Regions from separate parts of the Streptomyces sp. NPDC042100 genome, predicted to be linked through region 1. Evidence: riboswitches for the same ligand, from Rfam matches in the RefSeq annotation. Region 1 holds a riboswitch; each other region holds the start of a gene.

Evidence for each region. A riboswitch is a leader RNA that binds a small molecule or an ion and turns the genes downstream of it on or off. The one in region 1 is predicted to bind cyclic di-AMP.
Region 2: linked by a shared signal. The riboswitch ahead of ACZ6J5_RS32480 (LysM peptidoglycan-binding domain-containing protein) and the one ahead of ACZ6J5_RS15335 (M23 family metallopeptidase) in region 1 are both predicted to bind cyclic di-AMP.
Region 3: linked by a shared signal. The riboswitch ahead of ACZ6J5_RS11360 (LysM peptidoglycan-binding domain-containing M23 family metallopeptidase) and the one ahead of ACZ6J5_RS15335 (M23 family metallopeptidase) in region 1 are both predicted to bind cyclic di-AMP.
Region 4: linked by a shared signal. The riboswitch ahead of ACZ6J5_RS33300 (C40 family peptidase) and the one ahead of ACZ6J5_RS15335 (M23 family metallopeptidase) in region 1 are both predicted to bind cyclic di-AMP.

Annotation. Positions count from the first base shown of each region.
Region 1 is NZ_JBVJDK010000006.1:110,369-118,047, reverse strand. It holds gene ACZ6J5_RS15345 (HPr family phosphocarrier protein) at 1-25, shown strand, start outside; gene ACZ6J5_RS15340 (GntR family transcriptional regulator) at 194-877, opposite strand; gene ACZ6J5_RS15335 (M23 family metallopeptidase) at 1,123-1,893, opposite strand; cyclic di-AMP (ydaO/yuaA leader) riboswitch at 1,906-2,072, opposite strand; gene ACZ6J5_RS15330 (M16 family metallopeptidase) at 2,274-3,641, opposite strand; gene ACZ6J5_RS15325 (M16 family metallopeptidase) at 3,668-5,017, opposite strand; gene ACZ6J5_RS15320 (DNA gyrase/topoisomerase IV subunit A) at 5,241-7,679, shown strand, end outside.
Region 2 is NZ_JBVJDK010000020.1:32,764-40,442, forward strand. It holds gene ACZ6J5_RS32475 (SpoIIE family protein phosphatase) at 1-1,464, opposite strand, end outside; cyclic di-AMP (ydaO/yuaA leader) riboswitch at 1,859-2,016, shown strand; gene ACZ6J5_RS32480 (LysM peptidoglycan-binding domain-containing protein) at 2,020-2,919, shown strand; gene ACZ6J5_RS32485 (oxidoreductase) at 2,979-3,914, shown strand; gene ACZ6J5_RS32490 (amidohydrolase) at 3,955-5,298, opposite strand; gene ACZ6J5_RS32495 (GntR family transcriptional regulator) at 5,438-6,121, opposite strand; gene ACZ6J5_RS32500 (MFS transporter) at 6,216-7,679, opposite strand, start outside.
Region 3 is NZ_JBVJDK010000004.1:321,785-329,463, forward strand. It holds gene ACZ6J5_RS11350 (STM4011 family radical SAM protein) at 1-462, shown strand, start outside; gene ACZ6J5_RS11355 (SGNH/GDSL hydrolase family protein) at 449-1,243, opposite strand; gene ACZ6J5_RS11360 (LysM peptidoglycan-binding domain-containing M23 family metallopeptidase) at 1,406-2,395, opposite strand; cyclic di-AMP (ydaO/yuaA leader) riboswitch at 2,400-2,554, opposite strand; gene ACZ6J5_RS11365 (tyrosine-protein phosphatase) at 2,944-3,741, shown strand; gene ACZ6J5_RS11370 (DUF6126 family protein) at 3,752-3,916, opposite strand; gene ACZ6J5_RS11375 (helix-turn-helix domain-containing protein) at 3,948-4,577, opposite strand; gene ACZ6J5_RS11380 (aspartate aminotransferase family protein) at 4,663-6,093, opposite strand; gene hpnH (adenosyl-hopene transferase HpnH) at 6,101-7,120, opposite strand; gene ACZ6J5_RS11390 (phosphorylase family protein) at 7,128-7,679, opposite strand, start outside.
Region 4 is NZ_JBVJDK010000022.1:24,789-32,450, forward strand. It holds gene ACZ6J5_RS33290 (ATP-dependent Clp protease proteolytic subunit) at 1-544, shown strand, start outside; gene ACZ6J5_RS33295 (hypothetical protein) at 552-857, shown strand; cyclic di-AMP (ydaO/yuaA leader) riboswitch at 1,198-1,372, shown strand; gene ACZ6J5_RS33300 (C40 family peptidase) at 1,376-1,852, shown strand; gene ACZ6J5_RS33305 (ATP-binding protein) at 1,971-2,402, opposite strand; gene ACZ6J5_RS33310 (8-amino-7-oxononanoate synthase) at 2,570-3,790, opposite strand; gene bioB (biotin synthase BioB) at 3,933-5,189, shown strand; gene ACZ6J5_RS33320 (adenosylmethionine--8-amino-7-oxononanoate transaminase) at 5,182-6,462, shown strand; gene bioD (dethiobiotin synthase) at 6,582-7,307, shown strand; gene ACZ6J5_RS33330 (VOC family protein) at 7,356-7,662, shown strand, end outside.

The DNA of each region.
Region 1 (7,679 bases):
CGAGGAGCTCCCCGAGACCGTCTGATCCGTCTCCTCCCCGACGACGGATCACGAAGGGCCGTACTCGCCGGAATTCCGGCCGGTACGGTCCTTTCTGCTTCCCTGAAGCGTTTCCGCCAAGAGGAATTCGATTTCGACAGCGCAAATTACCCGCACGCCGGAAATCGCCTTCCTCTTGTATACGGCGCCCATGTTAATTCCGCGGCCCCGCCGTGTTGACGGCATGTTGCGAAACCCTCACACGCGGGCGCTCCGCCCGCCGCGGCCGGTGCAGCGGAAGAGCGCGCTCCACGTGCAGCGCGGTCAGCGCGCGGGCCCTTTCCGCGTCCCCGCGCGCGACGGCGTCGACGATCGCCCCGTGCTCGGCCCACGCCTCCACGGGCCGGACGGCCGGCTCGACCGCGTACATCCAGGCGATCTTGTGCCGCAGCTGGGTGAGGAGCGCGGTGAGCGGCGGGCTGCCGGACGCCTGGGCGAGCGTCTCGTGGAACCAGGCGCCGAGCGCGCGCAGATCCTCCCCCTGGCCGCGCCTGGCCCGCTCCTGCCCCAGCCTGACCAGCCCGCGCAGCACCTTGAGGTGCGCGTCCGAGCGGCGCTGGGCGGCCCTGGCGGCCCCCAGCGGCTCCAGCAGGGTCCGCACGTCGAGCAGGTCCGCCGCCTCCTGCTCGGTGGGCTCGGCGACATGCGCGCCCGCGTGCCGCCGGGTGACCACGAAGCCCTCGGACTCCAGCGTGCGCAGCGCCTCGCGGACCGGCACGCGGGAGACCCCGTAGCGGCGCGCGAGCTGCTCCTCCGTCAGGCGGGCACCCCGCGCGAAGACGCCGGAGACGATGTCGTCCCGGATCGCCGTGCATACCGAGTGCGCGGGAACACGCATGTCCGACCTCCGTATGTGATCCGCTATTCGATTCACTTCGATCCGGCTCGTTTCGATCCGGTTCTACGCGATCCGGCTCGATGCGATCCGGCTCGACCCGAGCGAAACCCACCGCATGGCGCCCGTCCGGCGACCCCTGCGACTCTATTGCAGGATGCCGGAATTTCCGATGCCACCCGATAATACGGAAACAAAAAAGAAGTCCCGGCTCGTTCGAGCCGGGACTTCTTCACAGAACGCACACGTCAGACGTGGACTCCGCGGGCACGCAGGTAGGAGACCGGGTTGACGTCCGATCCGTACTCGGCGGACGTACGGGCCTCGAAGTGGAGGTGCGGGCCGGTCGAGTTGCCGGAGGACCCGGAGACGCCGATCTGGTCGCCGGGGGTGACCGTCTGGCCGACGGAGACGCCGATCGAGGCGAGGTGGCCGTACTGGGTGAACGTGCCGTCGTTCATCCGGATGACGATGTTGTTGCCGTACGCGCCGCCCCAGCCGGCCTCGACGACGGTGCCGGAGCCGACGGAGACGACCTTGCTCCCGTAGGCGGCGTGGAAGTCGATGCCGGAGTGGCTGCCGGAGGACCAGAGCGAGCCGCCGGTCTTGTAGCCGGTGCTCACGTACGTGCCGGCGACGGGGAGCTGGAAGGAGTTCAGGCGCTTGCGCTCGGCCTCCCGGGCGGCGCGCTCCTGGGCCGCGCGGGCCTCCTTGGCGCGGGCCTCGGCCTTGCGCTTGGCCTCGGCGGCGGCCTTGACCCGGGCGGCGGCCTCGACGGCCTCCTTCTCCTGGGCGGCGGCCTGGGCGTCGACGCGCTCGGCGATGGACTCGGCGGTGATCACCTTGGTGAGGCCGGTGTCCTCCGGGGAGGCGGGCTCCGTGTCGGCGGCGAACGCCGGGGAGGCCAGGGTGCCGATGACGCCGGTCGTCGCGAGGGTCGCCACACCGGCGATGCCCACGGAGCGGCGCGCCATGCGGCTCGGACCACGATGCTTCCCGGTGGCACGGGTGAACGCCATGAAGTGGCTGATCCTTTCCTTCCCTCTCGCCTACCGGGTTAGCTGACGGGTTCGGAGCAGGAAGGTCTCCTACGGGCCCCTCCGCTCGCTGAGCGAAGGCGTCCGATTCACCCCAGGGACTGCGATGGGTCCCCGGCTCCCCAGGCTCGCGCCTTACGGGGACTCGGCGATGACTGTCCGTTGCCGCGAATGCGGCGTCGTACAACGGGCGGACAGCCGGATCGACGCTAGGCCGATCTTCGGTCAATCGCCAAACAGACACGCTTTTTTGTAAGACATGCCACAGGGCAGAAGATCACACGAGCGGCAATACGGACAAAAAGGAGAACCCCGACGAACCATGCCGTCGGGGTCTCCTCGTCCGCCTGGCGGCGGCTCAATCAGCCGGTCACGACCGTCACTTCGCCGATGCCCAGGGCCCGCACCGGCTCCTCGATCTGCGCCGCGTCGCCGACAAGCACCGTCACGAGCCGGTCCACCGGGAAGGCGTTGACCACGGCCGCGGTCGCCTCCACCGTGCCGGTCTCGGCCAGCCGCGCGTACAACTGCGCCTGGTAGTCGTCCGCGAGGTGCTGCTCGACCTGGTCGGCGAGGGTGCCCGCGACGGAGGCGGCCGTCTCGTACTTGAGCGGGGCCACCCCCACCAGGTTCTGCACGGCCACGTCGCGCTCGGCGTCCGTCAGGCCCTCGGCGGCGAGGGTGCGCAGCACCTTCCACAGGTCGTCAAGTGCCGGACCCGTGTTGGGGGTGTCCACCGAGCCGCTGATGGCGAGCAGCGAGAGCCCGTGGCCCGCGCCGTCGGAGCGCAGCACCTGGCCGAAGGAGCGCACACCGTACGTGTAGCCCTTCTCCTCGCGCAGGACGCGGTCCAGCCGGGAGGTGAGGGTGCCGCCGAGGCAGTACGTGCCGAGCACCTGGGCCGGCCACACGCGGTCGTGGCGGTCGGGGCCGACGCGGCCGATGAGCAGCTGCGTCTGGACGGCGCCGGGGCGGTCCACGATGACGACCCGCCCGGTGTCGTCGGCCGTGACGGCCGGCATGGGGCGCCGGGTGCCTGCGTCGCCCGTCCAGGCGCCCAGCGTCTCCGCGAGCACCTTGTCGACGTCCACGTCGGTGAGGTCGCCGACGATGACGGCGGTGGCCGTGGCGGGCCGCACGTGCGCGTCGAAGAAGGCGCGGACGGCGGCGGCGTCGATCGCCGCGACGGTCTCCTCGGTGCCCTGGCGGGGCCGGGAGACGCGCGCGGAGGCCGGGAACAGCTCCTTGGAGAGCTGCTTGGCCGCGCGGCGGGCCGGGTTGGCCGACTCGTGCGGGATCTCGTCGAGGCGGTTGTTCACCAGCCGCTCGATCTCGGTCTCCAGGAACGCCGGGGAGATCAACGCCTCCGAGAGCAGGCCGAGCGCCTTGGGCAGCCGGGAGACCGGGACCTCCAGGGAGACCCGTACGCCCGGGTGGTCGGCCGCCGCGTCCAGGGTGGCGCCGCAGCGCTCCAGCTCGGCGGCGAACTCCTCGGCGGTGTGCTGGTCGGTGCCCTCCGACAGGGCGCGGGCCATGATCGTGGCCACGCCGTCCAGGCCCTCGGGCTCGGCGTCCAGCGGGGCGTCGAGCGAGATCTCGACGGCCACCACCTGCTGGCCGGGGCGGTGGCACCGCAGCACCGTCAGCCCGTTGTCCAGGGCGCCGCGCTCCGGGGCCGGGAAGGCCCAGGGCTTGGCCTGGCCCGGCTGGGGCTGGGGGTGGAAGGTCATGTTCGTCAAAGACGCGGCCGTGTCGGTCACTGGTCCGCTCCCTCTTCCTCGTCGCTCTCGCTGTCGCCGTCGGCGCCCACCGGCTCGTAGACCAGCGCCGCGCGGTTGTCCGGGCGCAGCGTGGCCTTGGCGACCTCCTGCACCTCCTCGGCACTGATGTCGAGGACCCGGTTCACGGCGGTCAGGGCGAGCTGGGGGTCGCCGAACAGCACCGCGTACCGGCACAGTTCGTCGGCGCGGCCGGCGACCGTGCCCAGCCGGTCCAGCCACTCGCGCTCCAACTGGGCCTGCGCGCGCTCCATCTCCTCGGGCGTCGGGCCCTCGGCGGCGAAGCGGGCCAGCTCGTCGTCGACGGCCGACTCGATCCGGGGCACCTCGACGCCGCCGGAGGCCTTCACGTCCAGCCAGCCGAGCGAGGGCGCGCCGGCCAGCCGCAGCAGGCCGAAACCGGCGGCGACGGCGGTGCGGTCGCGGCGGACCAGCCGGTTGTGCAGGCGGGAGGACTCGCCGCCGCCGAGGATCGTCAGCGCCAGGTCGGCGGCGTCGCACGCGCGGGTGCCGTCGTGCGGCAGCCGGTAGGCGGCCATCAGCGCGCGGGCCGGGACCTCCTCCTCGACGACCTCGCGGATCTGCTCGCCGATGACCCCGGGGAGCTCGCCGGAGCGCGGCGCGGGCTTGCCGTCGTGGCCGGGGATCGAGCCGAAGTACTTCTCGACCCAGGCGAGCGTCTGCTCCGGGTCGATGTCACCGACGACCGAGAGGACCGCGTTGTTCGGCGCGTAGTACGTGCGGAAGAAGTTCCGCGCGTCCTCCAGGGTGGCCGCGTCCAGGTCGGCCATGGAGCCGATGGGCGTGTGGTGGTACGGGTGGCCCTCGGGGTACGCGAGGGCGGTGAGGCGCTCGAAGGCGGTGCCGTACGGCACGTTGTCGTAGCGCTGGCGGCGCTCGTTCTTGACGACGTCGCGCTGGTTCTCCATCGACTCGTCGTCCAGGGCGGCCAGCAGCGAGCCCATGCGGTCGGCCTCCAGCCAGAGCGCGAGCTCCAGCTGGTGGGCCGGCATGGTCTCGAAGTAGTTGGTGCGCTCGAAACTGGTGGTGCCGTTGAGGGAGCCGCCGGCGCCCTGCACCAGCTCGAAGTGGCCGTTGCCGTGGACCTGCTTCGAGCCCTGGAACATCAGGTGCTCGAAGAGGTGGGCGAGGCCGGTGCGGCCCTCGACCTCGTGACGCGAGCCGACGTCGTACCAGAGGCAGACCGCGGCGACCGGGGTCAGGCGGTCCTCCGAGAGCACCACGCGCAGGCCGTTGGCCAGCCGGTGCTCGGTCGCTGTCAGGCCGCCGGAGCCGGCCTCGGCCGTGGCCGTGTGACCCATGGGCATGTACGTCCCTTCGATCGCGATGTGAAGTCCTGCCACTGTATGCAAGCGCGCCGACACCTGGCGAAGTTCCCGTCCCTCGCCGACGTCCCTCTTCCGGGTCGCGGAGGGGCGCGACGGTGACCCCGGGCGCCCTCAGGCACGGGTCGCGGTGCCGGTTGTCAGCGGGACGGTCCACAATGGTCCGCGTCAGATCAACCTTGTTGGTGAAGGAGCCGCAGCCGCGATGGCCCGCCGCAGCACGAAGACACCGCCGCCGGACGACGCGTTCGAGGAGCGAATCCTCGACATCGACGTCGTCGACGAGATGCAGGGCTCCTTCCTCGAGTACGCGTACTCGGTGATCTACTCGCGCGCGCTGCCCGACGCCCGCGACGGCATGAAGCCCGTGCAGCGCCGCATCGTCTACCAGATGAGCGAGATGGGTCTGCGGCCCGAGCGCGGATTCGTCAAGTGCGCCCGTGTCGTCGGCGAGGTCATGGGCAAGCTGCACCCGCACGGCGACGCGTCGATCTACGACGCGATGGTCCGCATGGCGCAGCCCTTCTCCATGCGCCTCCCGCTGGTCGACGGCCACGGCAACTTCGGCTCCCTCGGCAACGACGACCCGCCGGCCGCCATGCGGTACACGGAGTCGCGGATGGCGCCGGCCGCGCTCCTGATGACGGAGTCCATCGACGAGGACACCGTCGACTTCGCGCCGAACTACGACGGCCAGGAGCAGGAGCCGGTCGCGCTCCCCGCCGCCTATCCGAACCTGCTGGTCAACGGCGCCTCCGGCATCGCGGTCGGCATGGCGACCAACATGCCGCCGCACAACCTGGGCGAGGTCATCGCGGCGGCCCGCCACCTGATCCGCCATCCGAACGCGGACCTGGAGGCGCTGATGCGCTTCGTGCCGGGTCCCGACCTGCCGACCGGCGGCCGGATCGTCGGCCTCTCCGGCGTCAAGGACGCGTACGCGACCGGCCGCGGCACGTTCAAGATCCGCGCGACCACGAGCGTGGAGACCGTGACGGCCCGCCGCAAGGGCATCATCGTCACCGAACTGCCCTTCAGCGTCGGCCCGGAGAAGGTGATCTCCAAGATCAAGGACCTGGTCGGCTCCAAGAAGCTCCAGGGCATCGCCGACGTCAAGGACCTCACCGACCGCAACCACGGCCTGCGCCTGGTCATCGAGATCAAGAACGGCTTCGTGCCGGAGGCGGTCCTGGAGCAGCTGTACAAGCTGACGCCCATGGAGGAGTCCTTCGGCATCAACAACGTGGCCCTGGTCGACGGCCAGCCGCTCACGCTCGGCCTCAAGGAGCTCCTGGAGGTCTACCTCGACCACCGCTTCGAGGTGGTCCGGCGCCGCTCCGAGTTCCGCCGCGGCAAGAAGCGCGACCGGCTGCACCTGGTGGAGGGGCTGCTCGTCGCGCTCCTCGACATCGACGAGGTCATCCGGCTGATCCGGGAGAGCGACAACTCCGCGCAGGCCAAGGAGCGCCTGATGGAGCGCTTCTCCCTGAGCGAGGTCCAGACGCAGTACATCCTGGACACCCCGCTGCGCCGGCTCACCAAGTTCGACCGGCTGGAGCTGGAGACCGAGCGCGACCGGCTCACCGGTGAGATCGACGAGCTGACCGGGATCCTGGACTCCGACTCCGAGCTGCGCAAGCTGGTCTCGGCGGAGCTGGCGGCGGTCGCCAAGAAGTTCGCCACCGACCGGCGGACGGTCCTGCTGGAGTCGGCGGGCGCCCCCGTCGCCGCCGTGGCCCTGGAGGTCGCGGACGACCCCTGCCGGGTGCTGCTGTCCTCCACGGGTCTGCTCGCCCGCACGGCGACGGCGGAGGTGCCGCCCGCCGATCCGGACGGCAAGCGCGTCAAGCACGACGCGATCGTCTCCGCGGTCGCGGCCACCCAGCGTGGTGACGTCGGCGCGGTGACGTCGACCGGCCGGCTGCTGAGAATCGCCGTGATCGACCTCCCGCAGCTCCCCGACACGGCCGCCGCGCCGAACCTGTCGGGCGGCGCGCCGCTGACCGAGTTCCTCTCCCTGGAGGCGGACGAGACGGTGGTCTGCCTCACCACGCTCGCCGAGACCTCACCGGGGCTCGCGATCGGCACGCTGCAGGGCGTGGTGAAGCGCGTGGTGCCGGACTATCCGTCCAACAAGGACGAGCTGGAGGTCATCGCCCTCAAGGACGGCGACCGGATCGTCGGCGCGACGGAGCTGCGAACGGGCGAGGAGGACCTGGTCTTCATCACCTCCGACGCCCAGTTGCTGCGCTACCCGGCCGCCCAGGTCCGGCCGCAGGGGCGGCCCGCGGGCGGCATGGCCGGCGTCAAACTGGCCCCGGACGCCGAGGTCATCTCCTTCACGGCCGTCGATCCGGCGGCGGACGCGGTGGTGTTCACGGTCGCGGGCTCCACGGGCACGCTGGACGCCTCGGCCACGTCGGCGAAGCTGACCCCGTTCGACCAGTACCCGCGCAAGGGCCGGGCGACCGGCGGTGTGCGCTGCCAGCGCTTCCTGAAGGGCGAGGACGTCCTGATCCTGGCCTGGGCGGGCGTCGTCCCCGCCCACGCGGCACAGAAGAACGGCACCCCGTCCGAGCTCCCGGACCCCGACCCGCGCCGCGACGGCTCGGGCACCCCGCTGACGCAGCCGGTGGACATCGTG
Region 2 (7,679 bases), on a different contig from region 1:
CGACGCGGGCTGGTAGCGGTAGGCGACGTCGAGGCCGTTGAGCCGGGGCGGCCCGTGCGGCAGCAGGTGCCGCTGGAGGGCCAGGGCGGCCTGGCTCTGGTGCCGGTACCAGCGGGCGTTGTCGATGGCGACGGCCGCGCGGGCGGCCAGCTCCCCGGCCAGCAGGACGTCGTCCTCGTCGAAGGGCACCGAGTTCCGGGCCCGTTTCAGGTCCAGGACGCCCAGCACGACGCCTCGGGCGCGCAGCGGGACGGCGAGGTAGGAGTGGATGCCCGCCCGGCGCAGCAGCGCGGCGGTGGCCTCCCCGCTGGCGATCCGGGGCAGGTCGGCGTCGGTGACGTGCCGCACGAGGACCGGCCGGCCGGTGCGGGCGCACTGGGTGACCAGCCGCTCGGCGCCGTAGCGGGCGGGCTCGCCCACCGGGTCGGCGGCCTCCTGCGCCGGGGTGGGGTACGCGGCCTTGACCGCGAGGGCCCGGAACACGGCCGGGCCCGAGGTCCGGGCGGGGCCGGGCTGGGTGAGGATGTCCTCCAGGACGTCCACGGCCGCGATGTCGGCGAACTCGGGCACCACGAGGTCCGCCAGCTCGTGCGCGGTCAGGTCCAGGTCGAGGGTGGTGCCCACCCGCTCCGAGGCGTCCGCGATGACCGCCAGCCGGCGCCGGGCCCGGGCCGCGGTCCTGGCCGCGGCGTGCTGGTCGGTGATGTCGGTGACCGCGACGGCGGCGCCGATGACCCGGCGCTCCGGGGTCTCCAGCCGGTAGAGCGAGACCGACCACACCCGCTCCTCGCCGCCGGGCCCGCTGACGCCCCGCACGGTGCGGGAGCGGACGGGTTCGCCCGTCCGCAGGACCTCGCCGAGCGCCGCTTCCAGCGCCTCGGCGTCCGGTGAGTCGACCGCCTCCGTCACGGTCCGCCCCAGGTGCCCGGCGGCGGGCAGGCCGTCGATCCGCTCCAGCGCCGGGTTGACCAGCACGAAGCGGAGGCCGTGATCGACCACGGCGAGCCCGATGGGGGAGTGGCCGACCAGCAGCGAGGACAGCGACAGGTGCCGCTCCACCCGGCGGACGGCGGCCCGGTCCGAGGCGAGCCCGAGCGCGTAGGGGCGGCCCCGCTCGTCCTGGAGGCGCGTGGTGCGGAACTCGACCGGGACCGCGCGCCCGTCCCGGTGCCGTACGGGGAAGGCCCCGGCCCAGGGCCCGCCGCCCGAGACCACGCGGGCGAACAGGGACCGCACCCGCTCCCGGTGCCGCTCCTCGACCAGCAGGGTGACGGCGTCACGCCCCAGGGCCTCGGTGGCGGGACGGCCGAAGAGCTCTTCCGCCCGGGGGCTCCACAGGGCGATCCGGCCGTCCTCGTCGAGGAGAACGGCCGCGACCCCGAGCACGTCGAGCAGGCCGCCCGGCTCCAGGGCGAGATCGCCGTCCGCCGGGTCCGGGCCGGCAGGGAAGTCCGCCGCGCTCATCCAGACCGTGTCCCTCCTCCGCCCCGCAGCCGGCCTCTCCATCATCCCGCCGCGGAAGCGGACCGCCAGTCGTGCGGTCCGCTTCCGGTCGTCGTGCGAAGGAAAGCGGCCCGCCTCACCGCCCCAAACTAAATGGATCCGGACATATCCGTTTAAGTATTTCCTGGTGATCTGAGTCACGGCGGGCCGTGTGCGCCGCGCCCTGGCGCGGTGTCAGGCGCGGGCGCCCGGAGAAGAGTTGGCGCGTGGGATCACCACGCCGCGCCCGCCCCCTCCCGACCCTCTAAAAGATCTGCTTGCTTTTGCGAATTAGACCCTTGTTTCGGCTCTTCGGATTCGCCTACGGTCACCCGTCATCCGGGTGGAACGCCGAATCCTGCCGCCGCCTGGGCGCCACACTCACCCACCCGAACAAGGCAGGAGCGGGGGACCCGAAGGTTCGCCGCCGCCCCGAGGCCCGGGGCGGCTCGGGGTGAAGCCGCGCGGGTGCGCGGCCGGGCAGCTCCTGCCCGAACCCGACAGCTCACCTCGCAGGCGAAGGAGAGGACTTTCGCCATGCGTGGAACCGGGAAGCACCGCCGTACCAAGAGCACCCCGCTCGCCCGAGGACTGGCCGTCGTCGGCGTCACCGGCGGCGCCGCGCTCGTCCTGCCGCTCGCCGCGGCGGGCGGAGCCGCCGCCGAGACCCCGCGGACCGCACCGGCCGTGCAGGCGGTCCAGGCCGCGCACTCCGTCGCGATCGGAAAGATCGCAACGGTTCAGCAGGGTGAGAAGGTCACCTACTCCGTGGTCGCGGGGGACTCGCTCGCGAAGATCGCCCGGAAGCACCAGGTGAGCGGCGGCTGGAAGCGGCTCTACCGCGACAACCGCGCCGCCGTCGGCGCCGACCCCGGCCTCATCCACCCCGGCCTGCGCCTCTCCCTCGGCACCGGGACCGCCGCCACCGCGCCCCCCGCCGCCACCGCGACCTCCGCCACCGGCGACGGAGCCGCGCCCGCCGCCCGCCCTGCGGCCGCGCCCCGGGCCGCCACCGAGGTGGTCCAGGCGGCGGCGAAGACACCCGCGACCGCGTCCGCCGCGTCCACGGCGTCCACGGCGTCGGTCTCCTCGGCGGCGGCCTCGGCCGTCTCGTACACGGACGACCTCGACGGCTGGATCCGGGAGGCCCTCGCCATCATGGGCCGCAACGGCATCCCGGGCAGCTACGACGGCATCTACCGCAACATCATGCGCGAGTCCTCGGGCAACCCGCTCGCCGTCAACGGCTGGGACTCCAACGCCGCCGCCGGCACCCCCTCCAAGGGCCTGCTCCAGGTGATCGAGCCCACCTTCCAGGCGTACCACGTCCCCGGCACCGCCTACGACCTCTACGACCCGGTCGCCAACATCACCGCCGCCTGCAACTACGCCGCCGACCGCTACGGCTCGATCGACAACGTCTTCGGCGCCTACTGATTCCGGCCCGCCCGGCGGGCACGCCATCATGGGGTGCCACGGCCGGAAGGAGCGCTCGCATGACGGGCTGGAACGCGCAGGACATCCCCGACCAGCGGGGCCGCACCGCGGTGGTCACCGGGGCCAACAGCGGCATCGGCTACGTCACCGCCCGCGAGCTCGCCCGCGCCGGCGCGCACGTCGTGCTCGCCTGCCGAAGCGACGCCCGGGGCGAGGCGGCCCGCGACCGGCTGCGCGCCGAAGTCCCGCACGCGGAGGCGGAGTCCGCCCGGCTCGACCTGGGCGACCTCGCCTCCGTGCGCGCGTTCGCCGCCGCCCGGGCGGAGCGCTCCGACCGGCTCGACCTGCTCATCGACAACGCCGGGGTGATGGCCCTCCCGCCCGGCCGCACCGCCGACGGCTTCGAGACCCAGTTCGGGGTGAACCACCTCGGCCACTTCGCGCTCACCGGGCTGCTCATGCCCCTGCTGCTGCGCACCCCGGGCGCCCGGGTCGTCAGCCTCTCCAGCGGCTTCCACGCCCTGGCGGACCTGGACCACGACGACCTCAACGCGGAACGCGGTTACCGCCGCTGGATCGCGTACGGGCGCTCCAAGACGGCGAACCTCCTCTTCGTCCACGAACTCGCCCGCCGCCTGGCGGCCGCCGGGTCCGGCGTCGTGGCCGCCGCCGCCCACCCCGGCTACGCCGCCACCAACCTCCAGACCGCCGCGCCCCGCCAGGAGGGCCGCAGGACCGCCGCGCGGCTGATGGAGCTGGGCAACCGGGTCATCGCGCAGTCCGCCGACAGCGGCGCCCTGCCCACCCTGTACGCGGCCACCGCCCCGGGCGTGCGCCCCGACGCCTTCATCGGCCCGAGGCTGGGCTGGCGCGGCGCGCCCACCCGGTCCTGGCGGGCCCGCTGGACGCTGGACGACGCCTCCGGTGAGCGCTTGTGGGCCGCGTCCGAGGAGCTGACCGGGGTCCGCTACGACGCCCTGACGGGGACCTCGTGACGGACGCGGGCCGGCGGCCCCCGCCGCCGGCCCGGGCGCGTCAGGCCAGGAACTCCCCGTCGCGGGCCACCACGACCCCGCCGTGCACGACGAGGTCCCGGCGCGGCATGTCCACCACGACCTGCGGCAGGCACTCGCCCCGTACGAGGACGAAGTCGGCCGGCGAGCCGGGCCGCAGGTCGGCGTGGGGCAGGCCCATGACGTCGGCGCCGCCGTCGGCGGCCACGCCGTAGCAGTCCGCCAGCTCCTCGTCGAGGCGGACGTCGGTCACCCAGCCGAGCAGGTGCGCGCGGTGCATCATGTCCGCGTTGCCGAACGGGCTCCAGGAGTCGCGCACCCCGTCGGAGCCGAGTCCGACCCGTACGCCGTGCTCCCGCAGCCGCGCGATCGGCAGGACCAGGGAGTCGGAGGGGGCGACGGTGGTGAGGGCGATGTCCTGGGCGCCGAGATCGGCCGCGATCGCGCCGAGCTCCCGGTCGGACAGGGCGGGCAGGCAGAACACGTGGCTGACCGTGACCTTGCCCGCGAGGGAGAGCGCGCGGGTCCGCTCGATGATGCCCCGCATGGCCTGGATGCCCCGCTCGCCCTGGTCGTGCAGGTGGATGTCGACGCCGACGCCGTGGCGGTCCGCGATGCCGAAGACGAGGTCGAGCTGTTCGTCCAGGGCGTGGTCGAAACCGATCGGGTCGATGCCGCCGATCATGTCCACGAGCCCGGCGCGGGCCGCCTTCTCCAGGAGCGCCGCCGTCCCCGGGGCCCGCACGACGCCGTGCTGCGGGAACGCCACGACCTGCACGTCCAGCGCGTGCCGCAGCCGCCCGCGCGCCTCGGCCAGCCCCTCGACCCCGGCCAGGCCGTAGGCGGGGGCCACGTCGGCGTGGGCGCGCATCGCCCGGGTGCCGCGCGCGACGGCGTGGGACATCAGCCCGTACGCGCGCTCGGCGACCGGCCGCCGCTGGGCGCGGAACAACTCCACGTCCTGGGCCACGTAGTCGGCGATGCCGTCGGCGGGCCGCCGGGAGACCCAGGAGCCGCCCCAGGTCGTCTTGTCCGGGTGGATGTGCGCGTCCACGAGCGACGGCAGGGCGATCCGGCCGCCGCCGTCGACGACCTTGGCGCCGCGCGGCGCGGGCCCGGCCGCCACCCGCCCGTCGACCACGACCAGGTCGGTGGCCTTCGCCGCGCCGTAGGGGCGCACGTCGCGGAAGACGACCGTACGGTCCCGGTGCCGGGCGGCTCCGGCGGGCGCGGGAGCCGCGGCGGCGGGGGCGGCGGCGCCCACGGCGGCCGTGCCGCCGGCCAGGGCGGCGGCACCGGCGCCGGCGAGCATCGTGCGGCGGGACAGGGCGGGTGCGGGAGCGGCGGGAGACGACGGCTGCTGCATGGGGACTCCTGGGCAGGGGACCAACGGCTTCCGGTTTTTGTATACCAAGCCCCAGGCGCCGAACAAGGGCAGCCGTGAATCACCTGGAAAGGGAGGCGTGGGGGTGGGCGTGGGGTGGAGTCTTGGTATACAAATACCCTCAGCTGTCGCCGAACAGCGACCGCAGCGCGACCGCCCTGCTGTCCCGGACGTGCAGGAGGGTGGCGGCACCCGCCGCCTCCGCGTCCCCGGCCGCGATGTGCCGGAACATCTCCGCGTGCTGGGCCCGCATGTGCGCGGGCTCCTCGCGCAGGCCGAACAGCAGCCGCAGCTGCCAGCTCAGCTGTTCCATCACGCGGCCGAGCAGGGGGTTGCCCGCCATGGCGACGATGCCCTCGTGGAAGGCCGTGTGCGCGGCGACCTCGCGCGCGCCCTCGGGCTCCGCCGCCGCCGACTCCGCCTGGTGCAGCGTCGCCTCCAGCGCCGTCAGGCCCGCCGGGTCGCCCGCCGAGGCGACCCCGGCCGCGAGCCGCGAGGCCTGGACCGCCAGCGGCTCCCACACCTCGTACAGGTGCTCCACGTCGGCGCGTTCCAGCCGCCGGACGCGGACGCCGCTGTGCGGGAGCAGTTCGAGGAGCCCTTCGGCCACGAGGGCGCGCAGGGCCTCGCGGACGGGTACGCGGGACATGCCGAGCTCTTCGGCGACCTCCCGCTCGACGAGGCGGGAGCCCTGCTCGTACCGCCGGTCGACGATGCGCTGGAGGACGGCCTCGCGCGCCCGCGCGCCGAGCGGCCCCGATCCGGCCTCCCTGGCCGCCGTCCCGGCCCTGCCGCTGTCCGCCACCGTGTCCGACCTCTTCCGTGCCGTGCCGTTGCCCGGACCGCCGAGGGCCCGCCGCGCCGAGGATACGACGGGCGCGCCCTCGGGCGGCGCCGCCTCAGGCGCCTGCGGTCGCGGGGGCGCGCCCGGCGGAGGGTGCGGGCGCCGCCGCGCCGCCGAGGCCCGAAGCGGCGCGCAGGCCGAAGCGGGCGATCACGGCGACGAGGGCGAAGGCCGCCGCCCCGATCCAGAACGTGAGCGTGAAGCCGGACTCGGCGGGCAGCGGCGGGACGCCGGCCGGCAGGTGCTCCACGGTCCCGGAGGCGAGGATCGTGGTGACGACGGCGCTGCCGATCGCGCTGCCGGTGGAGCGCGAGATGGAGTTGATGCCGTTGGCGATGCCGCTCTGGTGGTGCGGGACGCTCGCCATGATGACGGCCGGCATCGCCGCGTAACCGAAGCTCACGGCCGCTCCGACGACCACTCCGGCGCCGATCACCGAGGCGGTGTGGCCGTGGTCCAGGGCGAGCCAGCCGAAGCCGGCGGCGCCGAGCGCGGCGGCCAGGACCAGCGCCGTACGCGGCCCCCGGTGCCGGACCAGCTGTCCGCCGACGGGGGAGGCGAGCAGCGAGACGATCGCGCCGGGCAGCAGGAACTGCACCGAGGCGCGCAGGATCGACGCGTCGAAGCCGTAGCCGGTCAGCGCCTGGGGCATCTGGACGAGGTAGGAGACGCCGAGGAAGTTCGCGAACATGCCGAAGCCGACGAGGACGCCGGCCAGGTTGGCCATGAGCACCGGCCGGTGGACGAACATCCGCATGTCCACCAGCGGCTCGCGGACCTTCAGCTCGACCAGGACCCAGACCCCCGTCATGACCGCCGCGCCCGCGAAGGAGCCCAGCGTCCGGCCCGAGGTCCAGCCCCACTCGTGCCCCTGCGAGATGGGGAGCAGCAGGAGCAGCAGGGTGGCGCCGAGCGCCAGGGCGCCGAGGAAGTCGGTGCGCCCGCCGGTCTTGTGCCGGGTGGCGGGGACGAGGAAGACCACGCCGAGCAGCGCGAGCGCCGCGAAGCCGGTGGCCATCCAGAAGGCGCTGCGGTAGTCGGCGTCCGGCCCCGAGGTCAGCAGGCCCGTGGCGACCAGGGCCAGCCCGCTGCCGAACGCCAGGGTGCCGCTGACCAGGGACATCGCCCCCGGAAGCTTCTGCGGGCGGACCTCCTCGCGCAGCACCGAGAGGGCGAGCGGGAAGATCGCCGTCGCCGCGCCCTGGAGCACGCGGCCCAGGATGAGCAGCGGGAGCGAGGTGGCGAGCGCGGCGACGACGGAGCCGGCGACCATCACGCCGAGCACGGCCACCAGCGTCGGCTTCTTGCCGTGCTGGTCGCCGAAGCGTCCGAGCAGCGGGGTGAAGACGGCGGCGGAGAGCAGCGTGGCGGTGGTCACCCAGCTCACCTCGGCGGTGGAGGCGCCGAGGTCGGAGCGGATGAGGCCGAGGATCGGGACCGGCAGGGTCTGCATCATCGACACGACCATGGCGGCCAGGCTCAGCGCGAAGACGACGACCGTCTCGCGTCTGGCGCCCTC
Region 3 (7,679 bases), on a different contig from region 1:
GTCCGGTTCAGCGTCGGGATCGTCGGCCTGCCGGAGCACCTGGCCGCCGCGCGGCGGCTGCGGGCCGAGCTGCCGCCCGAGGTCTACCTGTGGGTGAACGCGGCGGAGGGCCACGCCTACACCGACGAGGAGGCCGGGGACTGGACGGTCCTCGACCCCCTCTTCCCGTACAGCAGGCAGCCGCACCGCTCGGCCGGGCTGCCCTGCCGCACCGGCGAGTCGGTCGTCTCGGTGGACGGCGACGGGACGGTGCGGCGCTGCCACTTCGTCAAGGCCGAGCTGGGCAATCTGTACGACGGCTCGTACCGGGCCGCGCTGCGCCCGCGCCCCTGTCCGCTCGCCGTCTGCGACTGCCACATCGGCTACGTCCACCTGGAGACGCTGCCGCTGTACGACGTGTTCGCCGGCGGGGTCCTGGAGCGGATCCCGGCCGGCCGGCCCGGGGCCCCTACAGGGGCATAAGGTCGGGGCGCTTGGCCTCGACGTGGTCGCCGGAGCTCTCGCCGCGCAGCCTGCGCCCGATCCACGGGACCAGATACTCCTTGGCCCAGTGGATGTCGTCCTTGCGGACCTCCAGGGTGCCGCGCGGCGGCCGCGGCGGCCACGACTGGTCCGGGTCGGCCGGCACCGGCAGGCCGAGCACCTGGGCGGCGCGCAGCGCGACCCGGGTGTGCCCCTCCGCCGACAGGTGGAGCCGGTCGTCGTCCCAGGCGCGCCGGTCCTGGACGGACCGGAGCGACCACAGGTCGAGCACCGGGCACTCGTAGCGGTCGGCGATGGCCCGGACGTGCGCGGTGTAGGTGGCGATCTTCCCGCGCAGGTGCTTGAGGACCGGCACGTCGCGGGTGTCGAAGCCGGTCGTCACCATCACGGTGCCCACGGCGGAGGTCAGGTCGGCGACCGCGCGCTCGAAGCGCTCGGCGACGTCGTCGGGGTCGGTGCCGGGGCGGATGATGTCGTTGCCGCCCGCGCAGAAGGTCACCAGGTCGGGGGCGAGTTCCTTCGCCCTCGGGACCTGCTCCGCGACGATCTGGTCCAGAAGGCGTCCTCGCACCGCCAGGTTGGCGTAGCGGAAGGCGTCGTGCTCCGGAAGCTGGTCCGCGAGCAGGACCGCGAACCGGTCCGCCCAGCCGACGTACGTCCCGTCGGGCCCGGGGTCGCCGACGCCCTCCGTGAAGCTGTCACCGATCGCCGCGTACGACCCGAATGCGTTCTTGTCTGGTGTTCTCGAATCGTCTGCCACGGGAGCACATCTTTCCTTCACCGATGTGACCTACGCGACCGTAAGGAGGGGTTGACGGCGGGTGACATATGCCACCACTAAAGATTCTCCCAAGTCGGAATAGCCCGGAGGCCCGGCACACGGGTGCCGGGCCTCGGGGTGGAATCCGTGGTGCGGGGCGGTTCAGACGCCGACCCCATGCTGGCGCAGGACGGCCAGCGGGTCGATGTCGGAGCCGTACTCCGGCCCGGTGCGCATCTCGAAGTGCAGGTGCGGGCCGGTGACGTTGCCGGTCGCGCCGGAGAGGCCGATCTGCTGGCCGCCGCTGACGGTCTGGCCGGCGGAGACGGACAGCGAGGAGAGGTGGCCGTACTGGGAGAAGGTGCCGTCGGTGTGCTGGATGACGACCTGATTGCCGTAGGCGCCGCCCCAGCCGGCCGAGTAGACGGTGCCGGGGCCGACCGCGCGGACGGTGGTGCCGGTGGAGGCGATGAAGTCGACGCCGGTGTGGTAGCCGGAGGACCACATGGAGCCGGAGGCGCGGTACGGGGTGGAGACGCCGCCGCCCGCGATGGGGGTGACCCAGCCGGAGGAGGAGGACTGGCCGGCCGAGGAGGAGGACGAAGACGAAGAGGACGAAGAAGCGGAGGACGAAGAGGAGGAGGACGAGGCGGCCGGGCGCTCGGTGCCGCGCGTGGCGCGGGTGCCCTCGCCGCCGCTCTTCGCGGTGCGCTCGGGGGCGGCCTTGGGCGCCGGCGCCGCCTTGGCGGTGCTCTTCGCGGGGTTCTTGGCCCCGAGGGTGAGCTTCATGCCGGGGAGGATCAGCGAGGGGTCCTCGCCGACGACCTGGCGGTTGTCGCGGTAGAGCTTCTGCCAGCCGCCGGTCAGGCGGTGCTCGGCGGCGATCTTCGACAGGTAGTCGCCTCGGACGACGGTGTACGCCTTCGGGGCGGCGGCGGGCGCGGCGGCCGGAGCCTGGGCGGGGGCCTTGGCGGCTACGGCGACGGTGACGGCCTGCGGGGCCTTCACGGCCGGGGCGGCCTGCTCGGCGGCGTGGGCGCCGGTCGCTCCGATCAGCGGCAGGGCGACGACGGCGCCGCCGGTGCCGGCGGCGACGAACCCGCGGGTGATCGGGTTGGCCTTGGGACGGCGGTGCTTACCCTTCGCGGGCATGGCGGATTCCTCTCCGTCGCCTGCGAGGTGAGCTGTCGGGTTCGGACTGGAGCTGTCCGGCCGCGCGGTCACGCGGCTTCACCCCGAGCCGTCCTTCTTCGAGGGGCCGGCGTACTACCTGGGTCCCCCGCTCCTGCCTGATACGGGTGGTATGGGGATTCCGGTCGGCGGCAGGATTAGGCGGTCCGTCCGGATTGAGCGCGACGCTAGACGAGACGGCGGCGCCCGAACAAGCCGCGGTTTTCAGGAATGTGCGTACGGGCGGCTTTTACGGCCGGAATCGCGGTCACCCTCCGTGGATGACGTTCCCTCGATTTCCCTTTCCACAAGGGAATTCGGAAAGGTTGCCCCGCCACGGTCCGTCACGTCTATGACGCTGCTCACGCACCGGAGACCATCTCCCCTGGTATCAGGGCGCGTTATGCCTTAAGTCCCAATTCGGACCAATCGTACATTTCTGTCAGAGAGGGTGCGTCGCGGGCCTCTCACCTGGATGATTGCCCCAGGAACCGATCTCACCACGACCCCTCTCACGACCAGGAGCTTCCGTGACCCACGCGACCACCGAGCCCGAGCTGACCGGCGTACGCAACTTCCGCGACCTCGGCGGGCTGCCGACGGCGGACGGCCGGAGCGTGCGCGCCGGACGCCTCTTCCGCAGCGGTCACCTGGCGCACGCCACGACGGAGGACGCGGAGTTCCTCGCGGCCCTCGGGCTGCACACCGTCTTCGACTTCCGCAACGAGGCGGACCGGCGGATGGAGGGCGCGGACGTCGAGCTGCCGGGCGTGCGGAACGTGAACATACCGCTCAACGACCCGGCCGACGGCAAGGAGTTCTGGAAGCTGGTGCGGACCGGCGACCTGGAGCAGCTGCGCGCGATCCTGGGTGACGGCAAGGCCGCGGCCCGGATGTCCGAGTCGTACCAGAAGATGATCGTGGAGCGGACGGCCGAGCACAGCCGGATCCTGCACGACATGGCCGAGGAGAGCGTCCCGGCCCTGATGCACTGCGCCGCCGGCAAGGACCGGGCCGGGCTGTCGATCGCGATCACGCTGCTCGCCCTGGGCGTGGAGCGCGAGGCGATCGAAGCCGACTACGTGAAGTCGAACGAGCCGCACCGCCGCTACAAGGTGCGGCGTGAGTCCGAGGCGGCGGACGCCATGTCCCCGGCGGTGATGGAGCTGCTGAGCCCCCTCTTCGACGCGCGCGTCGAGTACCTGCGGGCCGCCTTCGCGACCATCGAGGAGACCTGGGGCTCGGTGGAGAGCTACCTGTCCGAGGGGCTGCGGCTCGCCCCGGAGACCCGGGACCGGCTGCGCGGGCGCCTGCTCGCCGAGGCGTAGCCGCCGCCCGCTACTGGTTCTGGCCGCCCATCGCGAAGAGCAGGTAGAGGAAGCCGGCGAAGAGGTGACCGGCGATGAGGTAGGCGAACAGGCGGAGCACCAGCCCCTTGGGGAACTTGCCGTTGCCGCGCTCCTCGCCGGTGTCCGGTACGGAGTTCGCAGGAAGCTCGGACATGTCGGTCCTTTCCACGGTCGGGTACACGGGGTCAGCGCCGGTGCGGGGTGCCGTCGCCGAGGCACAGCTCGGCGACGGGACTCTGCATCAGGGTGTGGACGAAGAGCAGCTCGGCCCCGGCGCGGGTGGCGGCGCCGATCCGGTGCGGGGTGAGCGAGTCGAAGTGCGCGCTGTCCCCGGGATCGAGGACGTGCACGGCGTCGCCGAGGGCGAGGCGCACCCGGCCCTCCAGGACGTGGATCCACTCCTCACCGGGGTGGACCCGCACGATGTCGGCGCGAGTGGCGTAGGGCACATGGACCCGCAGGCACTGCAGGGCGCGCCCGGCGCCGCCGGCCTGGCGGTAGATCCAGCCGTCGGCCTCGACCGGGTCCGAGCGTCCGGCACGGACGACCGGGTCGTGTCCGGGCGGGGTCTCCCCCAGCAGCTCCGAGACCGTCGTACCGTAGATACGGGACAGCGCGAGCAGCATCGGCAGCGAGGGCTGCCGGTTCCCCGTCTCCAGGCGGGACAGGTGGGCCGGCGAGAGCCCGGCCCGCTGTGCCGCGGTCTCCAGGGTGAGTCCCCTGCGGCGGCGCAGGGCCCGCAGCTGCGGGGCGACGTCCGGCAGGATGTCGGGGGCGGCGAGGTCCGGGGAGGCTTCCCCGGGGACGTGGTCCATGCGTCCATTCCGCCAGCTTCGTGCCTCTGAGGCAAGTTTCTTGCCCCAGAGGCAAAAACCGCCGGGCCTGACCGCCCGGTTCCGGTCAGCGCTGCGCGACCGCCTGCTTGACCAGGGTCTTCCCGAAGTCCCACAGCAGCCCGCCGCCCCCGTGGGCGTCGTCCATGACCGCCGTGAAGGCGGTCACGAACCGGTCCACGTCGGCCTCGTCGATCACCAGCGGCGGAATCAGCTTGATCACCTCCAGGTGGTCCCCGGAGACCTGGGTGAGGATCCGGTGGCGCTGGAGCAGCGGGACCACGACCATCTGGGCGAAGAGTCCCTTGCGGGCCGCCTGGAGCATGGTCCAGCGGCTGCGCAGGCCCAGCGAGGACGGGCGGCCGAACTCGATGCCGATCATCAGCCCGCGGCCCCGGATCTCCTTCAGCAGCTCGTAGCGCGGGACCAGTTCGCGCAGCCGGGAGGCGAGCAGGTCGCCGGTCCGCCGTACGTGGGCGACGGTGCCCTCGCTCTCCATGACCGAGAGCACGGCGAGCCCGGCGGCCATGGCCTGCGCGTTCGAGCCGAAGCTGGCCGAGTGGACCAGCACCCGGTCCATGGACGAATAGACCTTCTTGAAGATCCAGTCCCTGCCGAGGGTCGCCCCGACCGGAACGTAGCCGCCGGAGAGCGCCTTGGCGACGCAGACCAGGTCCGGCTCGACGCCCTCCTCGTGCTGGTAGGCGTAGAAGTCGCCGGTCCGGCCGAGACCGGTCTGCACCTCGTCGGCGATCAACAGCGCACCGTGCCGGTGCAGCAGCTCCTGCGCGGCCCGCAGGAAGCCCGGCGGGGCCTCGTGCACGCCCTTGCCCTGGATCGGCTCCACCACGAAGGCGGCCACGTCGCCCTTGCGGAGCTCGCGCTCCAGGGCGTCGAGGTCGCCGAGCGCGATCGGCGTGTCGGGCAGCAGCGGGGCGAAGCCGTCCCGGAAGCCGTCCTCGCCGTTGACCGAGAGCGAGCCGGTGGTCAGCCCGTGGAAGGCGTGCGCGCAGTAGACGACCCGGGGCCGCCCGGTGGCGAAACGGGCGAACTTGAGCGCCGTCTCCACCGCCTCGGTACCGCTGTTGCCGAAGAAGACCCGGTCGAGGTGGGGGCTGTGGGCCAGCAGCCGCTCGGCGAGCAGTCCGGGCAGCGGCTGGCAGTCGAAGCGGGTGAGGTCGGCGAGCCCGGCGTCGAGCACGTCGTGCAGCGCCCGGCGGACGACCGGGTGGTGCCGGCCCAGGCCCATGACGCCGAAGCCGGCGAGCATGTCCAGGTAGTCGGCACCGTCCGCGTCCCAGAAGTGCGCCCCCTCGGCCCGCTCGTACACCTTGTCGAAGCCGATGGTGTGGAGCATCCGAGGGAGCTGGTGGTTGAGGTGGCGGGCGTGCAGCTCGTACCGCTCGCCACCGCGCTCGGCGAGCAGTGCCCGCAGATCGAAGCCGCCCGTGCCACCGGGCCCACCGGCCCCGCCCGCCCCGCCCGCCTCTGCCGTCACGACCGGCTCACCCGTTTCCGTTGACAGTCTCGCGGACCGCGCGCAGGGACTCCTTGAGCGAGCCCATGGTGGCGAGGACGGCGGTGGGTTCGTAGCCGCAGTGCGCCATGCAGTTGGCGCAGCGGGGGTCCTTTCCGCGCCCGTACGCATCCCAGTCGGTCTCTTCGATGAGCTGGCGGTACGTGGGGACGTAGCCGTCGCTCATCAGATAGCAGGGGCGCTGCCACCCGAAGAGGGAGTAGTTCGGGATCGCCCAGGCCGTGCAGGGGAAATCGGCCTTGCCTTCCAGGAAATCCAGGAAGAGCGGCGAGTGGTTGAGCCGCCAGCGGCGTCGGTTTCCGCCTGCGAAGGCCTTCTTGAAGAGCTCCCTGGTCTGCTCGACCCCGAGGAAATGCTCCTGGTCGGGCGCCTTCTCGTAGGCGTACGCGGGCGAGATCATCATTTCGTCGACCTGGAGGTCGTCGTTGAGGAAGTTCAGCACCTCGATGATCGTCTGGGGGGTGTCGGTGTTGAAGAAGGTCGAATTGGTGGTGACCCGGAAGCCGCGCCGCTTGGCCTCCTTGATGGCCGCCACCGCCTCGTCGAACACGCCCTCCTTGGCGACGGACTCGTCGTGCCGCTCGCGCAGCCCGTCGATGTGGACCGCGAAGGCGAAGTACGGGGAGGGGGTGAAGTTCTCCAGCTTCTTCCGCAGCAGCATCGCGTTGGTGCAGAGGAAGACGTACTTGCGCTTGGCCACCAACTGGCGCACGATCTCGTGGATCTGAGGGTGCATCAACGGCTCGCCGCCGGCGATGGAGACCATCGGCGCCCCGGACTCCAGGACGGCGCCGACCGCCTGGGCGACCGGCATGCGCTGCTTGAGCACCCCGGCCGGATGCTGGATCTTGCCGCAGCCCTCGCACTTGAGGTTGCAGGCGAACAGCGGCTCCAGCTCGACGATCAACGGGAACTTCTCCCGCTTGCGGAGCTTCTGTTCGAAGAGGTAGGTCCCGACCCGGATGGACTGACGGAGCGGCATGGCCATAACTCGCTCACCTCCTGGGGAGCAGCAAAGAACGGTGCCATTCGAAGAATGCGGGAAGGACGGCACGAAGAACGCGGAAAGCCGATATTCCACCGCGTACCGTGCCGATCCGGACCAGTTCATGTTCTGGAGCGTCCACGACCACCCGTACGGCCGCAACCGGGCGGGGACCGGCCGTCACCGCCGTCCGCAGGGTGGCGGCGGACTCCATGTCCACGGCGAGCGCCCCGCCGGCCCGCAGTGCGGCCCGCTCGGGGCCGCGCACCACGTGGTCGGAGCCGGTCAGCGGGCCGGTGTGCACGGTGCGCCCCGGCACCGCGCGGGCCAGCGCCTTCACCAGCAGCTCGGTGCCCGCGCAGGGGGTGACCCCGTCGGGCCCTCGGGTCTCCTCGGCGACGATCAGGTCGCCGGGGTGCATCCCGGGCTCCAGCCCCGCGCAGAAGCCGGAGGCGATGACGGCCGCGTCCCGCCACTCCGCCCGCTCCAGCGCCCGGGACACGGTCCGGCGGGCGTGCGCCGGGCCCATCCCGGTGCGCACCACGGCCACCGGCGCGGGCGC
Region 4 (7,662 bases), on a different contig from region 1:
GCTGGAGGGCCGCATCGTCCTCCTCGGCACGCCGATCGACGAGATCTCCGCCAACGACGTCATCGCCCAGCTCCTGCACCTCGAATACGCGGCCCCCGGCCAGCCGGTCTCCCTCTACCTGAACTCCCCCGGCGGTTCGGTCAGCGCCATGACCGCGGTGTACGACACGATGCGGGCGCTCGCCTGCGAGGTGGAGACCACCTGCCTGGGCCAGGCCGTCGGCCCCGCCGCCGTCCTGCTCGCGGCCAGCACCCCTGGGCGCCGGCTGGCCCTGCCGGGCGCCCGGATCGTCCTCCAGGAGCCCGCCGTGGAGGAGCCGCTGCGGGGGCAGCCCAGCGATCTGGACATCCACGCGCGGGAACTGCTGCGCCAGCGCGAGCTGATGGCCGGCCTGCTGGCCGAGCACACCGGCCGGGGCCGCGCCGAGACCGCCGCCGACCTGGACCGGACCACCGTCCTGGACGCCCCGGCCGCCCTCGCCTACGGCCTGGTGGACCACGTGGTGGAGAGCCGGGCCCGGACCTCCGGCGCCGGGCGGGGGTGAGCCCGGCATGATCCCGGAGCCGCCGCCGCTGCCCGCGCTCACCCGCGCCGAGGGCGAGTTCGTGGACGCCTACCTCGAAGTCCTGGACCTCCTGGGGCGGATCAATCCATCCAGATCCACGCATACCTACGGGGCACTGCGCGCGGCCCAGGCCCTGGTCGGGCGCGCGACGGCGCTCCGCGACGCCCTGACGCTCATGCACACGCGGGGCGAGAGCGAGGTCCACGCCGACACATTGACCCGTGCGCTACGGGTGTTGGACGGAGAGCGACGGTCCGGCCGGGTCATCGTCCCCGGAGAGCCCGCCAGTTGACACAACCGCGTGTCGTGTCGAGGGCCGGCCGGGGCACGGCGACCGCAGAAACCCTCCCCCGTTCGGCGTAGTAGACGAATCGACATAGAGCTCAGGCGAGTTGCGCAGCAGGAGTACACATCTGGCGGAATCGGGCGTTCCCTCGCAGGTGCGGGCCTCATCGCCGAAACGTCGGAAGATCAAGAAACCCGACTGTCCACCCGTATGGATCAGTCGTGAGGAGCCTCACATATCGCCGTTTCAGCTCGGATTTCGCCCGGTCCGTGGGTCAAGATCCTCGACGACGACAAGCCCCCGCCACCCACGGCGGGGCGGTCCGGGCGGACGCCGAGTCCTGCCGCCGTCCCGGACGCCTGGTCGACAGGAGTGGATCGGCAGGAGTGGAGGACCCGAGCAGTACGGGACGTTCGCGCAGGACGCGGACGTTCCTCGGGGTGAAGCCGCAGCCGCGGCCGGGCATCTTCGCCTGCCCGAACCCGACAGGTCATCCTTCACAGGCGGCTGACGAAGGGTTGCGCATGACTGCGCAGATTCATGTCCCGTCCCTGCTGTCCCGGGCCGGAGCCGTCTCGGCTCTCACCCTCGCCGCCGTCGGCGGCTCGCTGCTCGCCCCAGGAGCGGCACCGGAGGCCCAGGCAGCGACGAACTACGCCACCAAGGCGCTGGACGTCGCCGCCTCGAAGAAGGGATCGCCTTACCGCTACGGAGCCTCGGGACCGAGCCGTTTCGACTGCTCGGGTCTCACGGTCTACTCGTACAAGAAGGCGGGCAAGACGCTGCCCCGCACCGCGCAGCAGCAGTACAACAAGACCCGGCACATCGCCGCGTCCGGTCGACAGAAGGGGGACCTGGTCTTCTTCCATTCCGGCGGAAGGGTGTACCACGTCGGAATCTACGCGGGTAACAACAAGATCTGGCACTCGCCGAAGACCGGCTCATGGGTGAAGCTCGACAAGATCTGGAGCTCGAAGATCTCCTACGGACGCGTCCGCTGACGCGCTGAACGACGGCGCGGGAGGAGCGCCCGGTGGCGCCGCCGTCCCCTCCTCCCGCGCTCCTCCTCAGACCCGCTCCGGCCTGCTCCGGCCCGCGTCGGCCCGCGTAGGCCCGTCCTCAGGCCGCGTGCGCCGCCGGCCAGGGCAGCCGGATCCACACCGTCTTGCCGCCCTCGTCCGTGGGCGTCACCGAGAGCCGCCCGCCCGCCTCCGCCGCGAGCGAGCGGATGATCACCAGGCCGCGCCCGTTGTCCTGCTGCACCGCGGCGGGCAGCCGCTGCGGCCAGCGCGGATGGCTGTCGGTCACGCCGATCCGCAACTGCTCGTCGCGCTCCAGGAGCACGTCCACCGTGAAGGTCGGCGACTGGCCGAAGGTGTGCTGGACCGCGTTGGTCGCCAGCTCCGAGACGATCAGCCGTACGGTGTCCGTGATGCCGTCGGCGTCGTCGAGCCCCCAGGACCCGAGCACCTCGGCCACGTACCGCCGGGCGGTCGGCACCGAGGCGGGATCGCTCGGCAGCGTGACGCTTGCTTCCTGATGGTCTGCCATGGCGACGCCGTCCCTTTCCCACCGGGCCGGGCCCCGGTCTGCGCTGCGCGCCAGCCTGCCACCGATCGCACCGCCCTGGGTGGCGATCCACCAAGATATGCGGATATCTGTCGCCCGATGCGGTGAACACCGCGACGGGCGACCGGACAAGCGCGCGTGACCCGCGCTCAGCCCCGGTCCCGCGCCCCGTCCGCCGCGCCCTCGGGCGCGGTCTCCAGGACGATGCCGACGGCCCGCTCGATCTGCTCGTCCGTGAGGTCCGCGCGGGCGGTCAGCCGGAGCCGGGAGATGCCGTCGGGGACCGAGGGCGGCCGGAAGCAGCCGACGCCCAGCCCGCGTTCCCGGCATGACGCCGCCCACGCCAGCGCCTGCTGCGGGCCCGGCGCCCGGACCGAGACCACGGCCGCGTCGGGCCGGGCGGCACTCAGCCCCGCCCCCGTGAGCAGCGTGTGCAGCCGGGCCGCCACCTCCCGGGCCCGGGCGGCCAGCTCCGGCTCGGCGGCGATCAGCCGGAGGCTCGCCAGGGCGCCGCCGACGGCCGCCGGGGCGAGACCGGTGTCGAAGATGAAGGTCCGGGCCGTGTTGACGAGGTGCTCGATCACCCGGGCCGGGCCGAGGACCGCGCCGCCCTGGCTGCCCAGCGACTTGGACAGGGTGAGGGTGGCGACGACGTCCGGGGCGCCCGCGAGGCCCGCCGCGTGGAGCGCGCCGCGCCCGCCCTCGCCGAGCACGCCGAAGCCGTGGGCGTCGTCGACGAGCAGGCCCGCGCCGTGCGCCCGGCAGGCCGCGGCGAGCGCGGCGAGCGGCGCCCGGTCGCCGTCCACGGAGAAGACGGAGTCGCTGACGACCAGCGCCGCGCGGCCCGGGTGGGCGGCCAGTGTCTTGGCGACGGCCTCCGGATCGGCGTGCGGGACGACGGCCGTCTCGGCGCGCGCCAGGCGGCAGCCGTCCACGAGGGAGGCGTGGTTGGCGGCGTCCGAGACGATCAGCCCGTCCCGGACGGAGAGCGCGGTGAGCGCCGCCAGGTTCGCGGTGTAGCCGGAGGAGAAGACGAGGGCCGCCTCGAAACCGCCGAACGCGGCCAGTTCGCGCTCCAGGCGCTCGTGCAGCCGGGTGGTGCCGGTGACGAGCCGGGAGCCGGTGGCGCCGGCGCCCCAGCGGCGGGCCGCCCCGGCCGCCGCCTCGGTGATCCCGGGCCGCCGGGTGAGACCGAGGTAGTCGTTGCCGGCCAGGTCGAGCAGGCCGGACTCGGCGGCGCGCGGGCGCAGCGTGCGGACCAGGCCGGCCCGCGCGCGCTGCCGTGCGGCGGTGTCGGTCCAGTCGAAGGCGGCCTCGCGCGGGTCGCGTCCCCCGCGCGGCGCCGACGGGTGCTCGGGGTACGACGGCATGACGGTTCCTTTTGTAGGCAGCGCACAGACCCTAACCCTCGTGGGCCGAGGTCAGGGTGTGGCCATACACACACCTCGATCGGGGTCGTTTGTTCAGTTCCTCCTTGGCCGAGGGGCGTGCGGTAGGCCAGGATCAGCGCTTATGGACCTGCTGAACACGCTGGTGGAGAAGGGGCTGCGGCGCGAGTCGCCGACCCGTGAAGAAGCGCTCGCCGTCCTGGCGACCTCCGATGACGAGCTGCTCGATGTGGTGGCCGCCGCCGGGAAGGTGCGCCGGCAGTGGTTCGGGCGCCGGGTGAAGCTCAACTATCTGGTCAACCTGAAGTCCGGCCTGTGCCCCGAGGACTGCTCGTACTGTTCGCAGCGGCTCGGTTCGACGGCGGGCATCCTCAAGTACACGTGGCTGAAGCCCGACGAGGCGTCCGCCGCGGCGGCGGCCGGGGTCGCGGGCGGCGCGAAGCGGGTCTGCCTGGTGGCGAGCGGGCGCGGCCCGACGGACCGTGACGTCGAGCGGGTCGGCAGGACCATCGAGGCCATCAAGCAGGACAACGAGGGCGTGGAGGTCTGCGCCTGCCTCGGCCTGCTCTCCGACGGCCAGGCGGAGCGGCTGCGGGAGGCCGGCGCCGACGCGTACAACCACAACCTGAACACGTCCGAGGCGACGTACGGGGAGATCACGTCCACGCACACCTACGCGGACCGCGTGGACACCGTGCGGAAGGCGCACGCGGCGGGCCTCTCGGCCTGCTCGGGCCTGATCGCGGGCATGGGCGAGCGCGACGAGGACCTGGTCGACGTCGTGTTCGCGCTGCGCGAGCTGGACTCGGACTCGGTGCCGGTCAACTTCCTGATCCCCTTCGAGGGCACCCCGCTGGCCAAGGAGTGGAACCTCACCCCGCAGCGCTGCCTGCGGATCCTCGCGATGGTCCGGTTCGTCTGCCCGGACGTCGAGGTGCGGATCGCGGGCGGGCGCGAGGTGCACCTGCGCTCGATGCAGCCGCTGGCCCTGCACATCGCCAACTCGATCTTCCTGGGCGACTACCTGACCAGCGAGGGCCAGGCGGGCCAGGCGGACCTGGACATGATCGCGGACGCCGGCTTCGAGGTGGAGGGCGCGGGCACGACGACGCTCCCGGCGCACCGCGCGGACGCGCTCGCGGCGGCCGGCGGCGGCTGCGGCTCGCACGCGGCGGCCGGCGGCGGCTGCGGTACGGAGGCCCCGGCGGGCGGCGGCTGCGGAGGGCACGCGGAGGCGGGCGGCGGCTGCGGTCCTTGCGGCGCGGGTGCCGGAGAGCCGGTGGCGGCGGGCGAGGAGCCGGCGGCCGTCCCGGGCGCCCGGACCGACCTGGTCGCGGTGCGCCGCCGAGGCGCCGGAACGGACCTCGCGCCGAATGCGTAACGAGGAACTGCTGGCCCTGGACCGGGCCCACGTCTGGCATCCGTACGGCCCCATGCCGGGGCGGGTGGAGCCGCTGGTCGTGGACTCCGCGTCCGGGGTGCGGCTCCGGCTCGCCGAACCGGCGGAGGGGCGGGCCGAGTTGATCGACGGCATGTCCTCCTGGTGGTCGGCGATCCACGGCTACAACCACCCCGTCCTGAACGAGGCGGCGCGCGGCCAGCTCGACCGGATGAGCCACGTCATGTTCGGCGGGCTCACCCACGAGCCGGCCGTGCGGCTCGCCGCCCGGCTGGTGGAGATCACCCCGGAGCCGCTGCGGCACGTCTTCCTCAGCGACTCCGGCTCGGTCTCGGTCGAGGTCGCGGCCAAGATGTGCCTGCAGTACTGGCGTTCCGTCGGGCGCCCCGGCAAGCAGCGGCTGCTGACCTGGCGCGGCGGCTACCACGGCGACACCTGGCAGCCCATGTCGGTGTGCGACCCGCAGGGCGGGATGCACGAGCTGTGGTCCGGGGTGCTCCAGCGCCAGGTGTTCGTCGACGCGCCTCCCGAGGAGTACGAGGAGGGGTACGCGGAGCTGCTGCGCGAGGCGATCGCGCGGCACGCCGACGAGGTCGCCGCGGTGATCGTGGAGCCGGTGGTGCAGGGCGCGGGCGGGATGCGCTTCCACTCCCCCGCGTATCTGCGGGTGCTGCGCGAGGCGTGCGACGCGCACGGCGTGCTGCTCGTCTTCGACGAGATCGCGACCGGCTTCGGCCGGACCGGTGAGCTGTTCGCCGCGGACCACGCCGGGGTCTCGCCGGACGTGATGTGCGTCGGCAAGGCGCTGACCGGCGGTTATCTGTCGATGGCCGCGACGCTCTGCACCAGCCGGGTCGCCGAGGGCATCTCGCGCGGCGAGGTCCCCGTGCTCGCGCACGGTCCCACCTTCATGGGCAACCCGCTGGCCTCCTCGGTCGCGCTCGCCTCGATCGACCTGCTGCTGTCGCGGGACTGGCGGGTCGAGGTCGAGCGCGTCGAGACGGGGCTGCGCGAGGGCCTCGCGGAGGCGGCCGGCCTGCCCGGCGTCCGGGACGTGCGGGTGCTCGGCGCGATCGGCGTCGTCCAGCTCGACCACGAGGTCGACATGGCGGCGGCGACCCGCGCGGCGGTCCGCGCGGGCGTGTGGCTGCGCCCGTTCCGGGACCTGATCTACACGATGCCGCCGTTCGTGACGGGCGACGAGGACCTGTCCGCCATCGCGCGCGCGGTGACCGAGGCGGCCCGCGCGGGCTGAACCGCGCGCGGGGCCCGGTCCGTCCGGCGCCCCGCGTCCCCGGCGGCGCGCGCGGGGCCCGCGCCGCCCGGCCTCGTCCCGGCCACCGGGCCCCGAGAAGCACGTGTGAGAGGACTCCCATGCCCGTCATCGTCGTCACCGGCACCGGCACCGAGATCGGCAAGACCGTCGTCACCGCCGCCACCGCCGCCCTGGCCACCGCCGCCGGCCGGTCCGTCGCGGTCCTGAAGCCCGCGCAGACGGGCGTGGCGCCGCGGGAGGCGGGCGACGTGGCGGAGGTGCTGCGCCTGTCGGGCGCGACGACCGGGGCCGAACTCGCCCGGTTCCCCGAGCCGTTGGCACCGGACACGGCGGCGCGCCGGGCGGGCCTCGCGCCGGTCGGCCCGGCCGAGGTCGCCGAGGCGGCCCGGAAGCTGGCGGAGGAGCACGACCTGGTGCTCGTGGAGGGCGCGGGCGGTCTGCTGGTGCGCTTCGACGAGGCGGGCGGGACGCTCGCCGACGCGGCCCGGCTGCTCGGGGCGCCGGTCCTGGTGGTCGTCCCGGCCGGTCTCGGCACCCTCAACTCGACCGCGCTGACGGCGGAGGCACTGCGGGCGCGCGGGATCGAGCAGCTGGGCGTGGTGGTGGGCAGCTGGCCCGGGGAGCCGGACCTGGCGGCCCGGTGCAATCTGGCGGACCTGCCGACGGCGGCGGGGGCCCCGCTGCTCGGGGCGGTCCCGGCGGGCGCGGGCGCGCTGGGTGCGGAGGAGTTCCGCGCGGCGGCGGCGGGCTGGCTGGCGCCCGCGCTGGGCGGGGAGTGGGACGCGGCCGGGTTCACGGCCGCGCACGCGGCGGCGCGGGCCTGAGCCCGGCCCGTCGCCCCGCGCTCCGGTCCGGCCCGTACGCTGGCCGGTATGCGTGCGCGTGTGCAGGAGATCGTGTTCGACTGCGCCGACCCGGCCGGGCTCGTCCGGTTCTGGTCGGCGCTGCTCGGCGGGGAACCCGTCGACCGGGGCCCCGACTGGTCGTACGTGGAGCCGCCGGGCTTCGTCCGGATCGCGTTCCAGCGGGTGCCGGAGGGCAAGGCGGCCAAGAACCGGCTCCATCTGGACGTGGAGGTGGCCGACCCGGTGGCGGCGGCCGAGGAGGTCCTGGCGCTCGGCGCGCGCCGCTCGGGCGGTCCGGTGACGGACGAGCAGGGCACCTTCCAGGTGATGGACG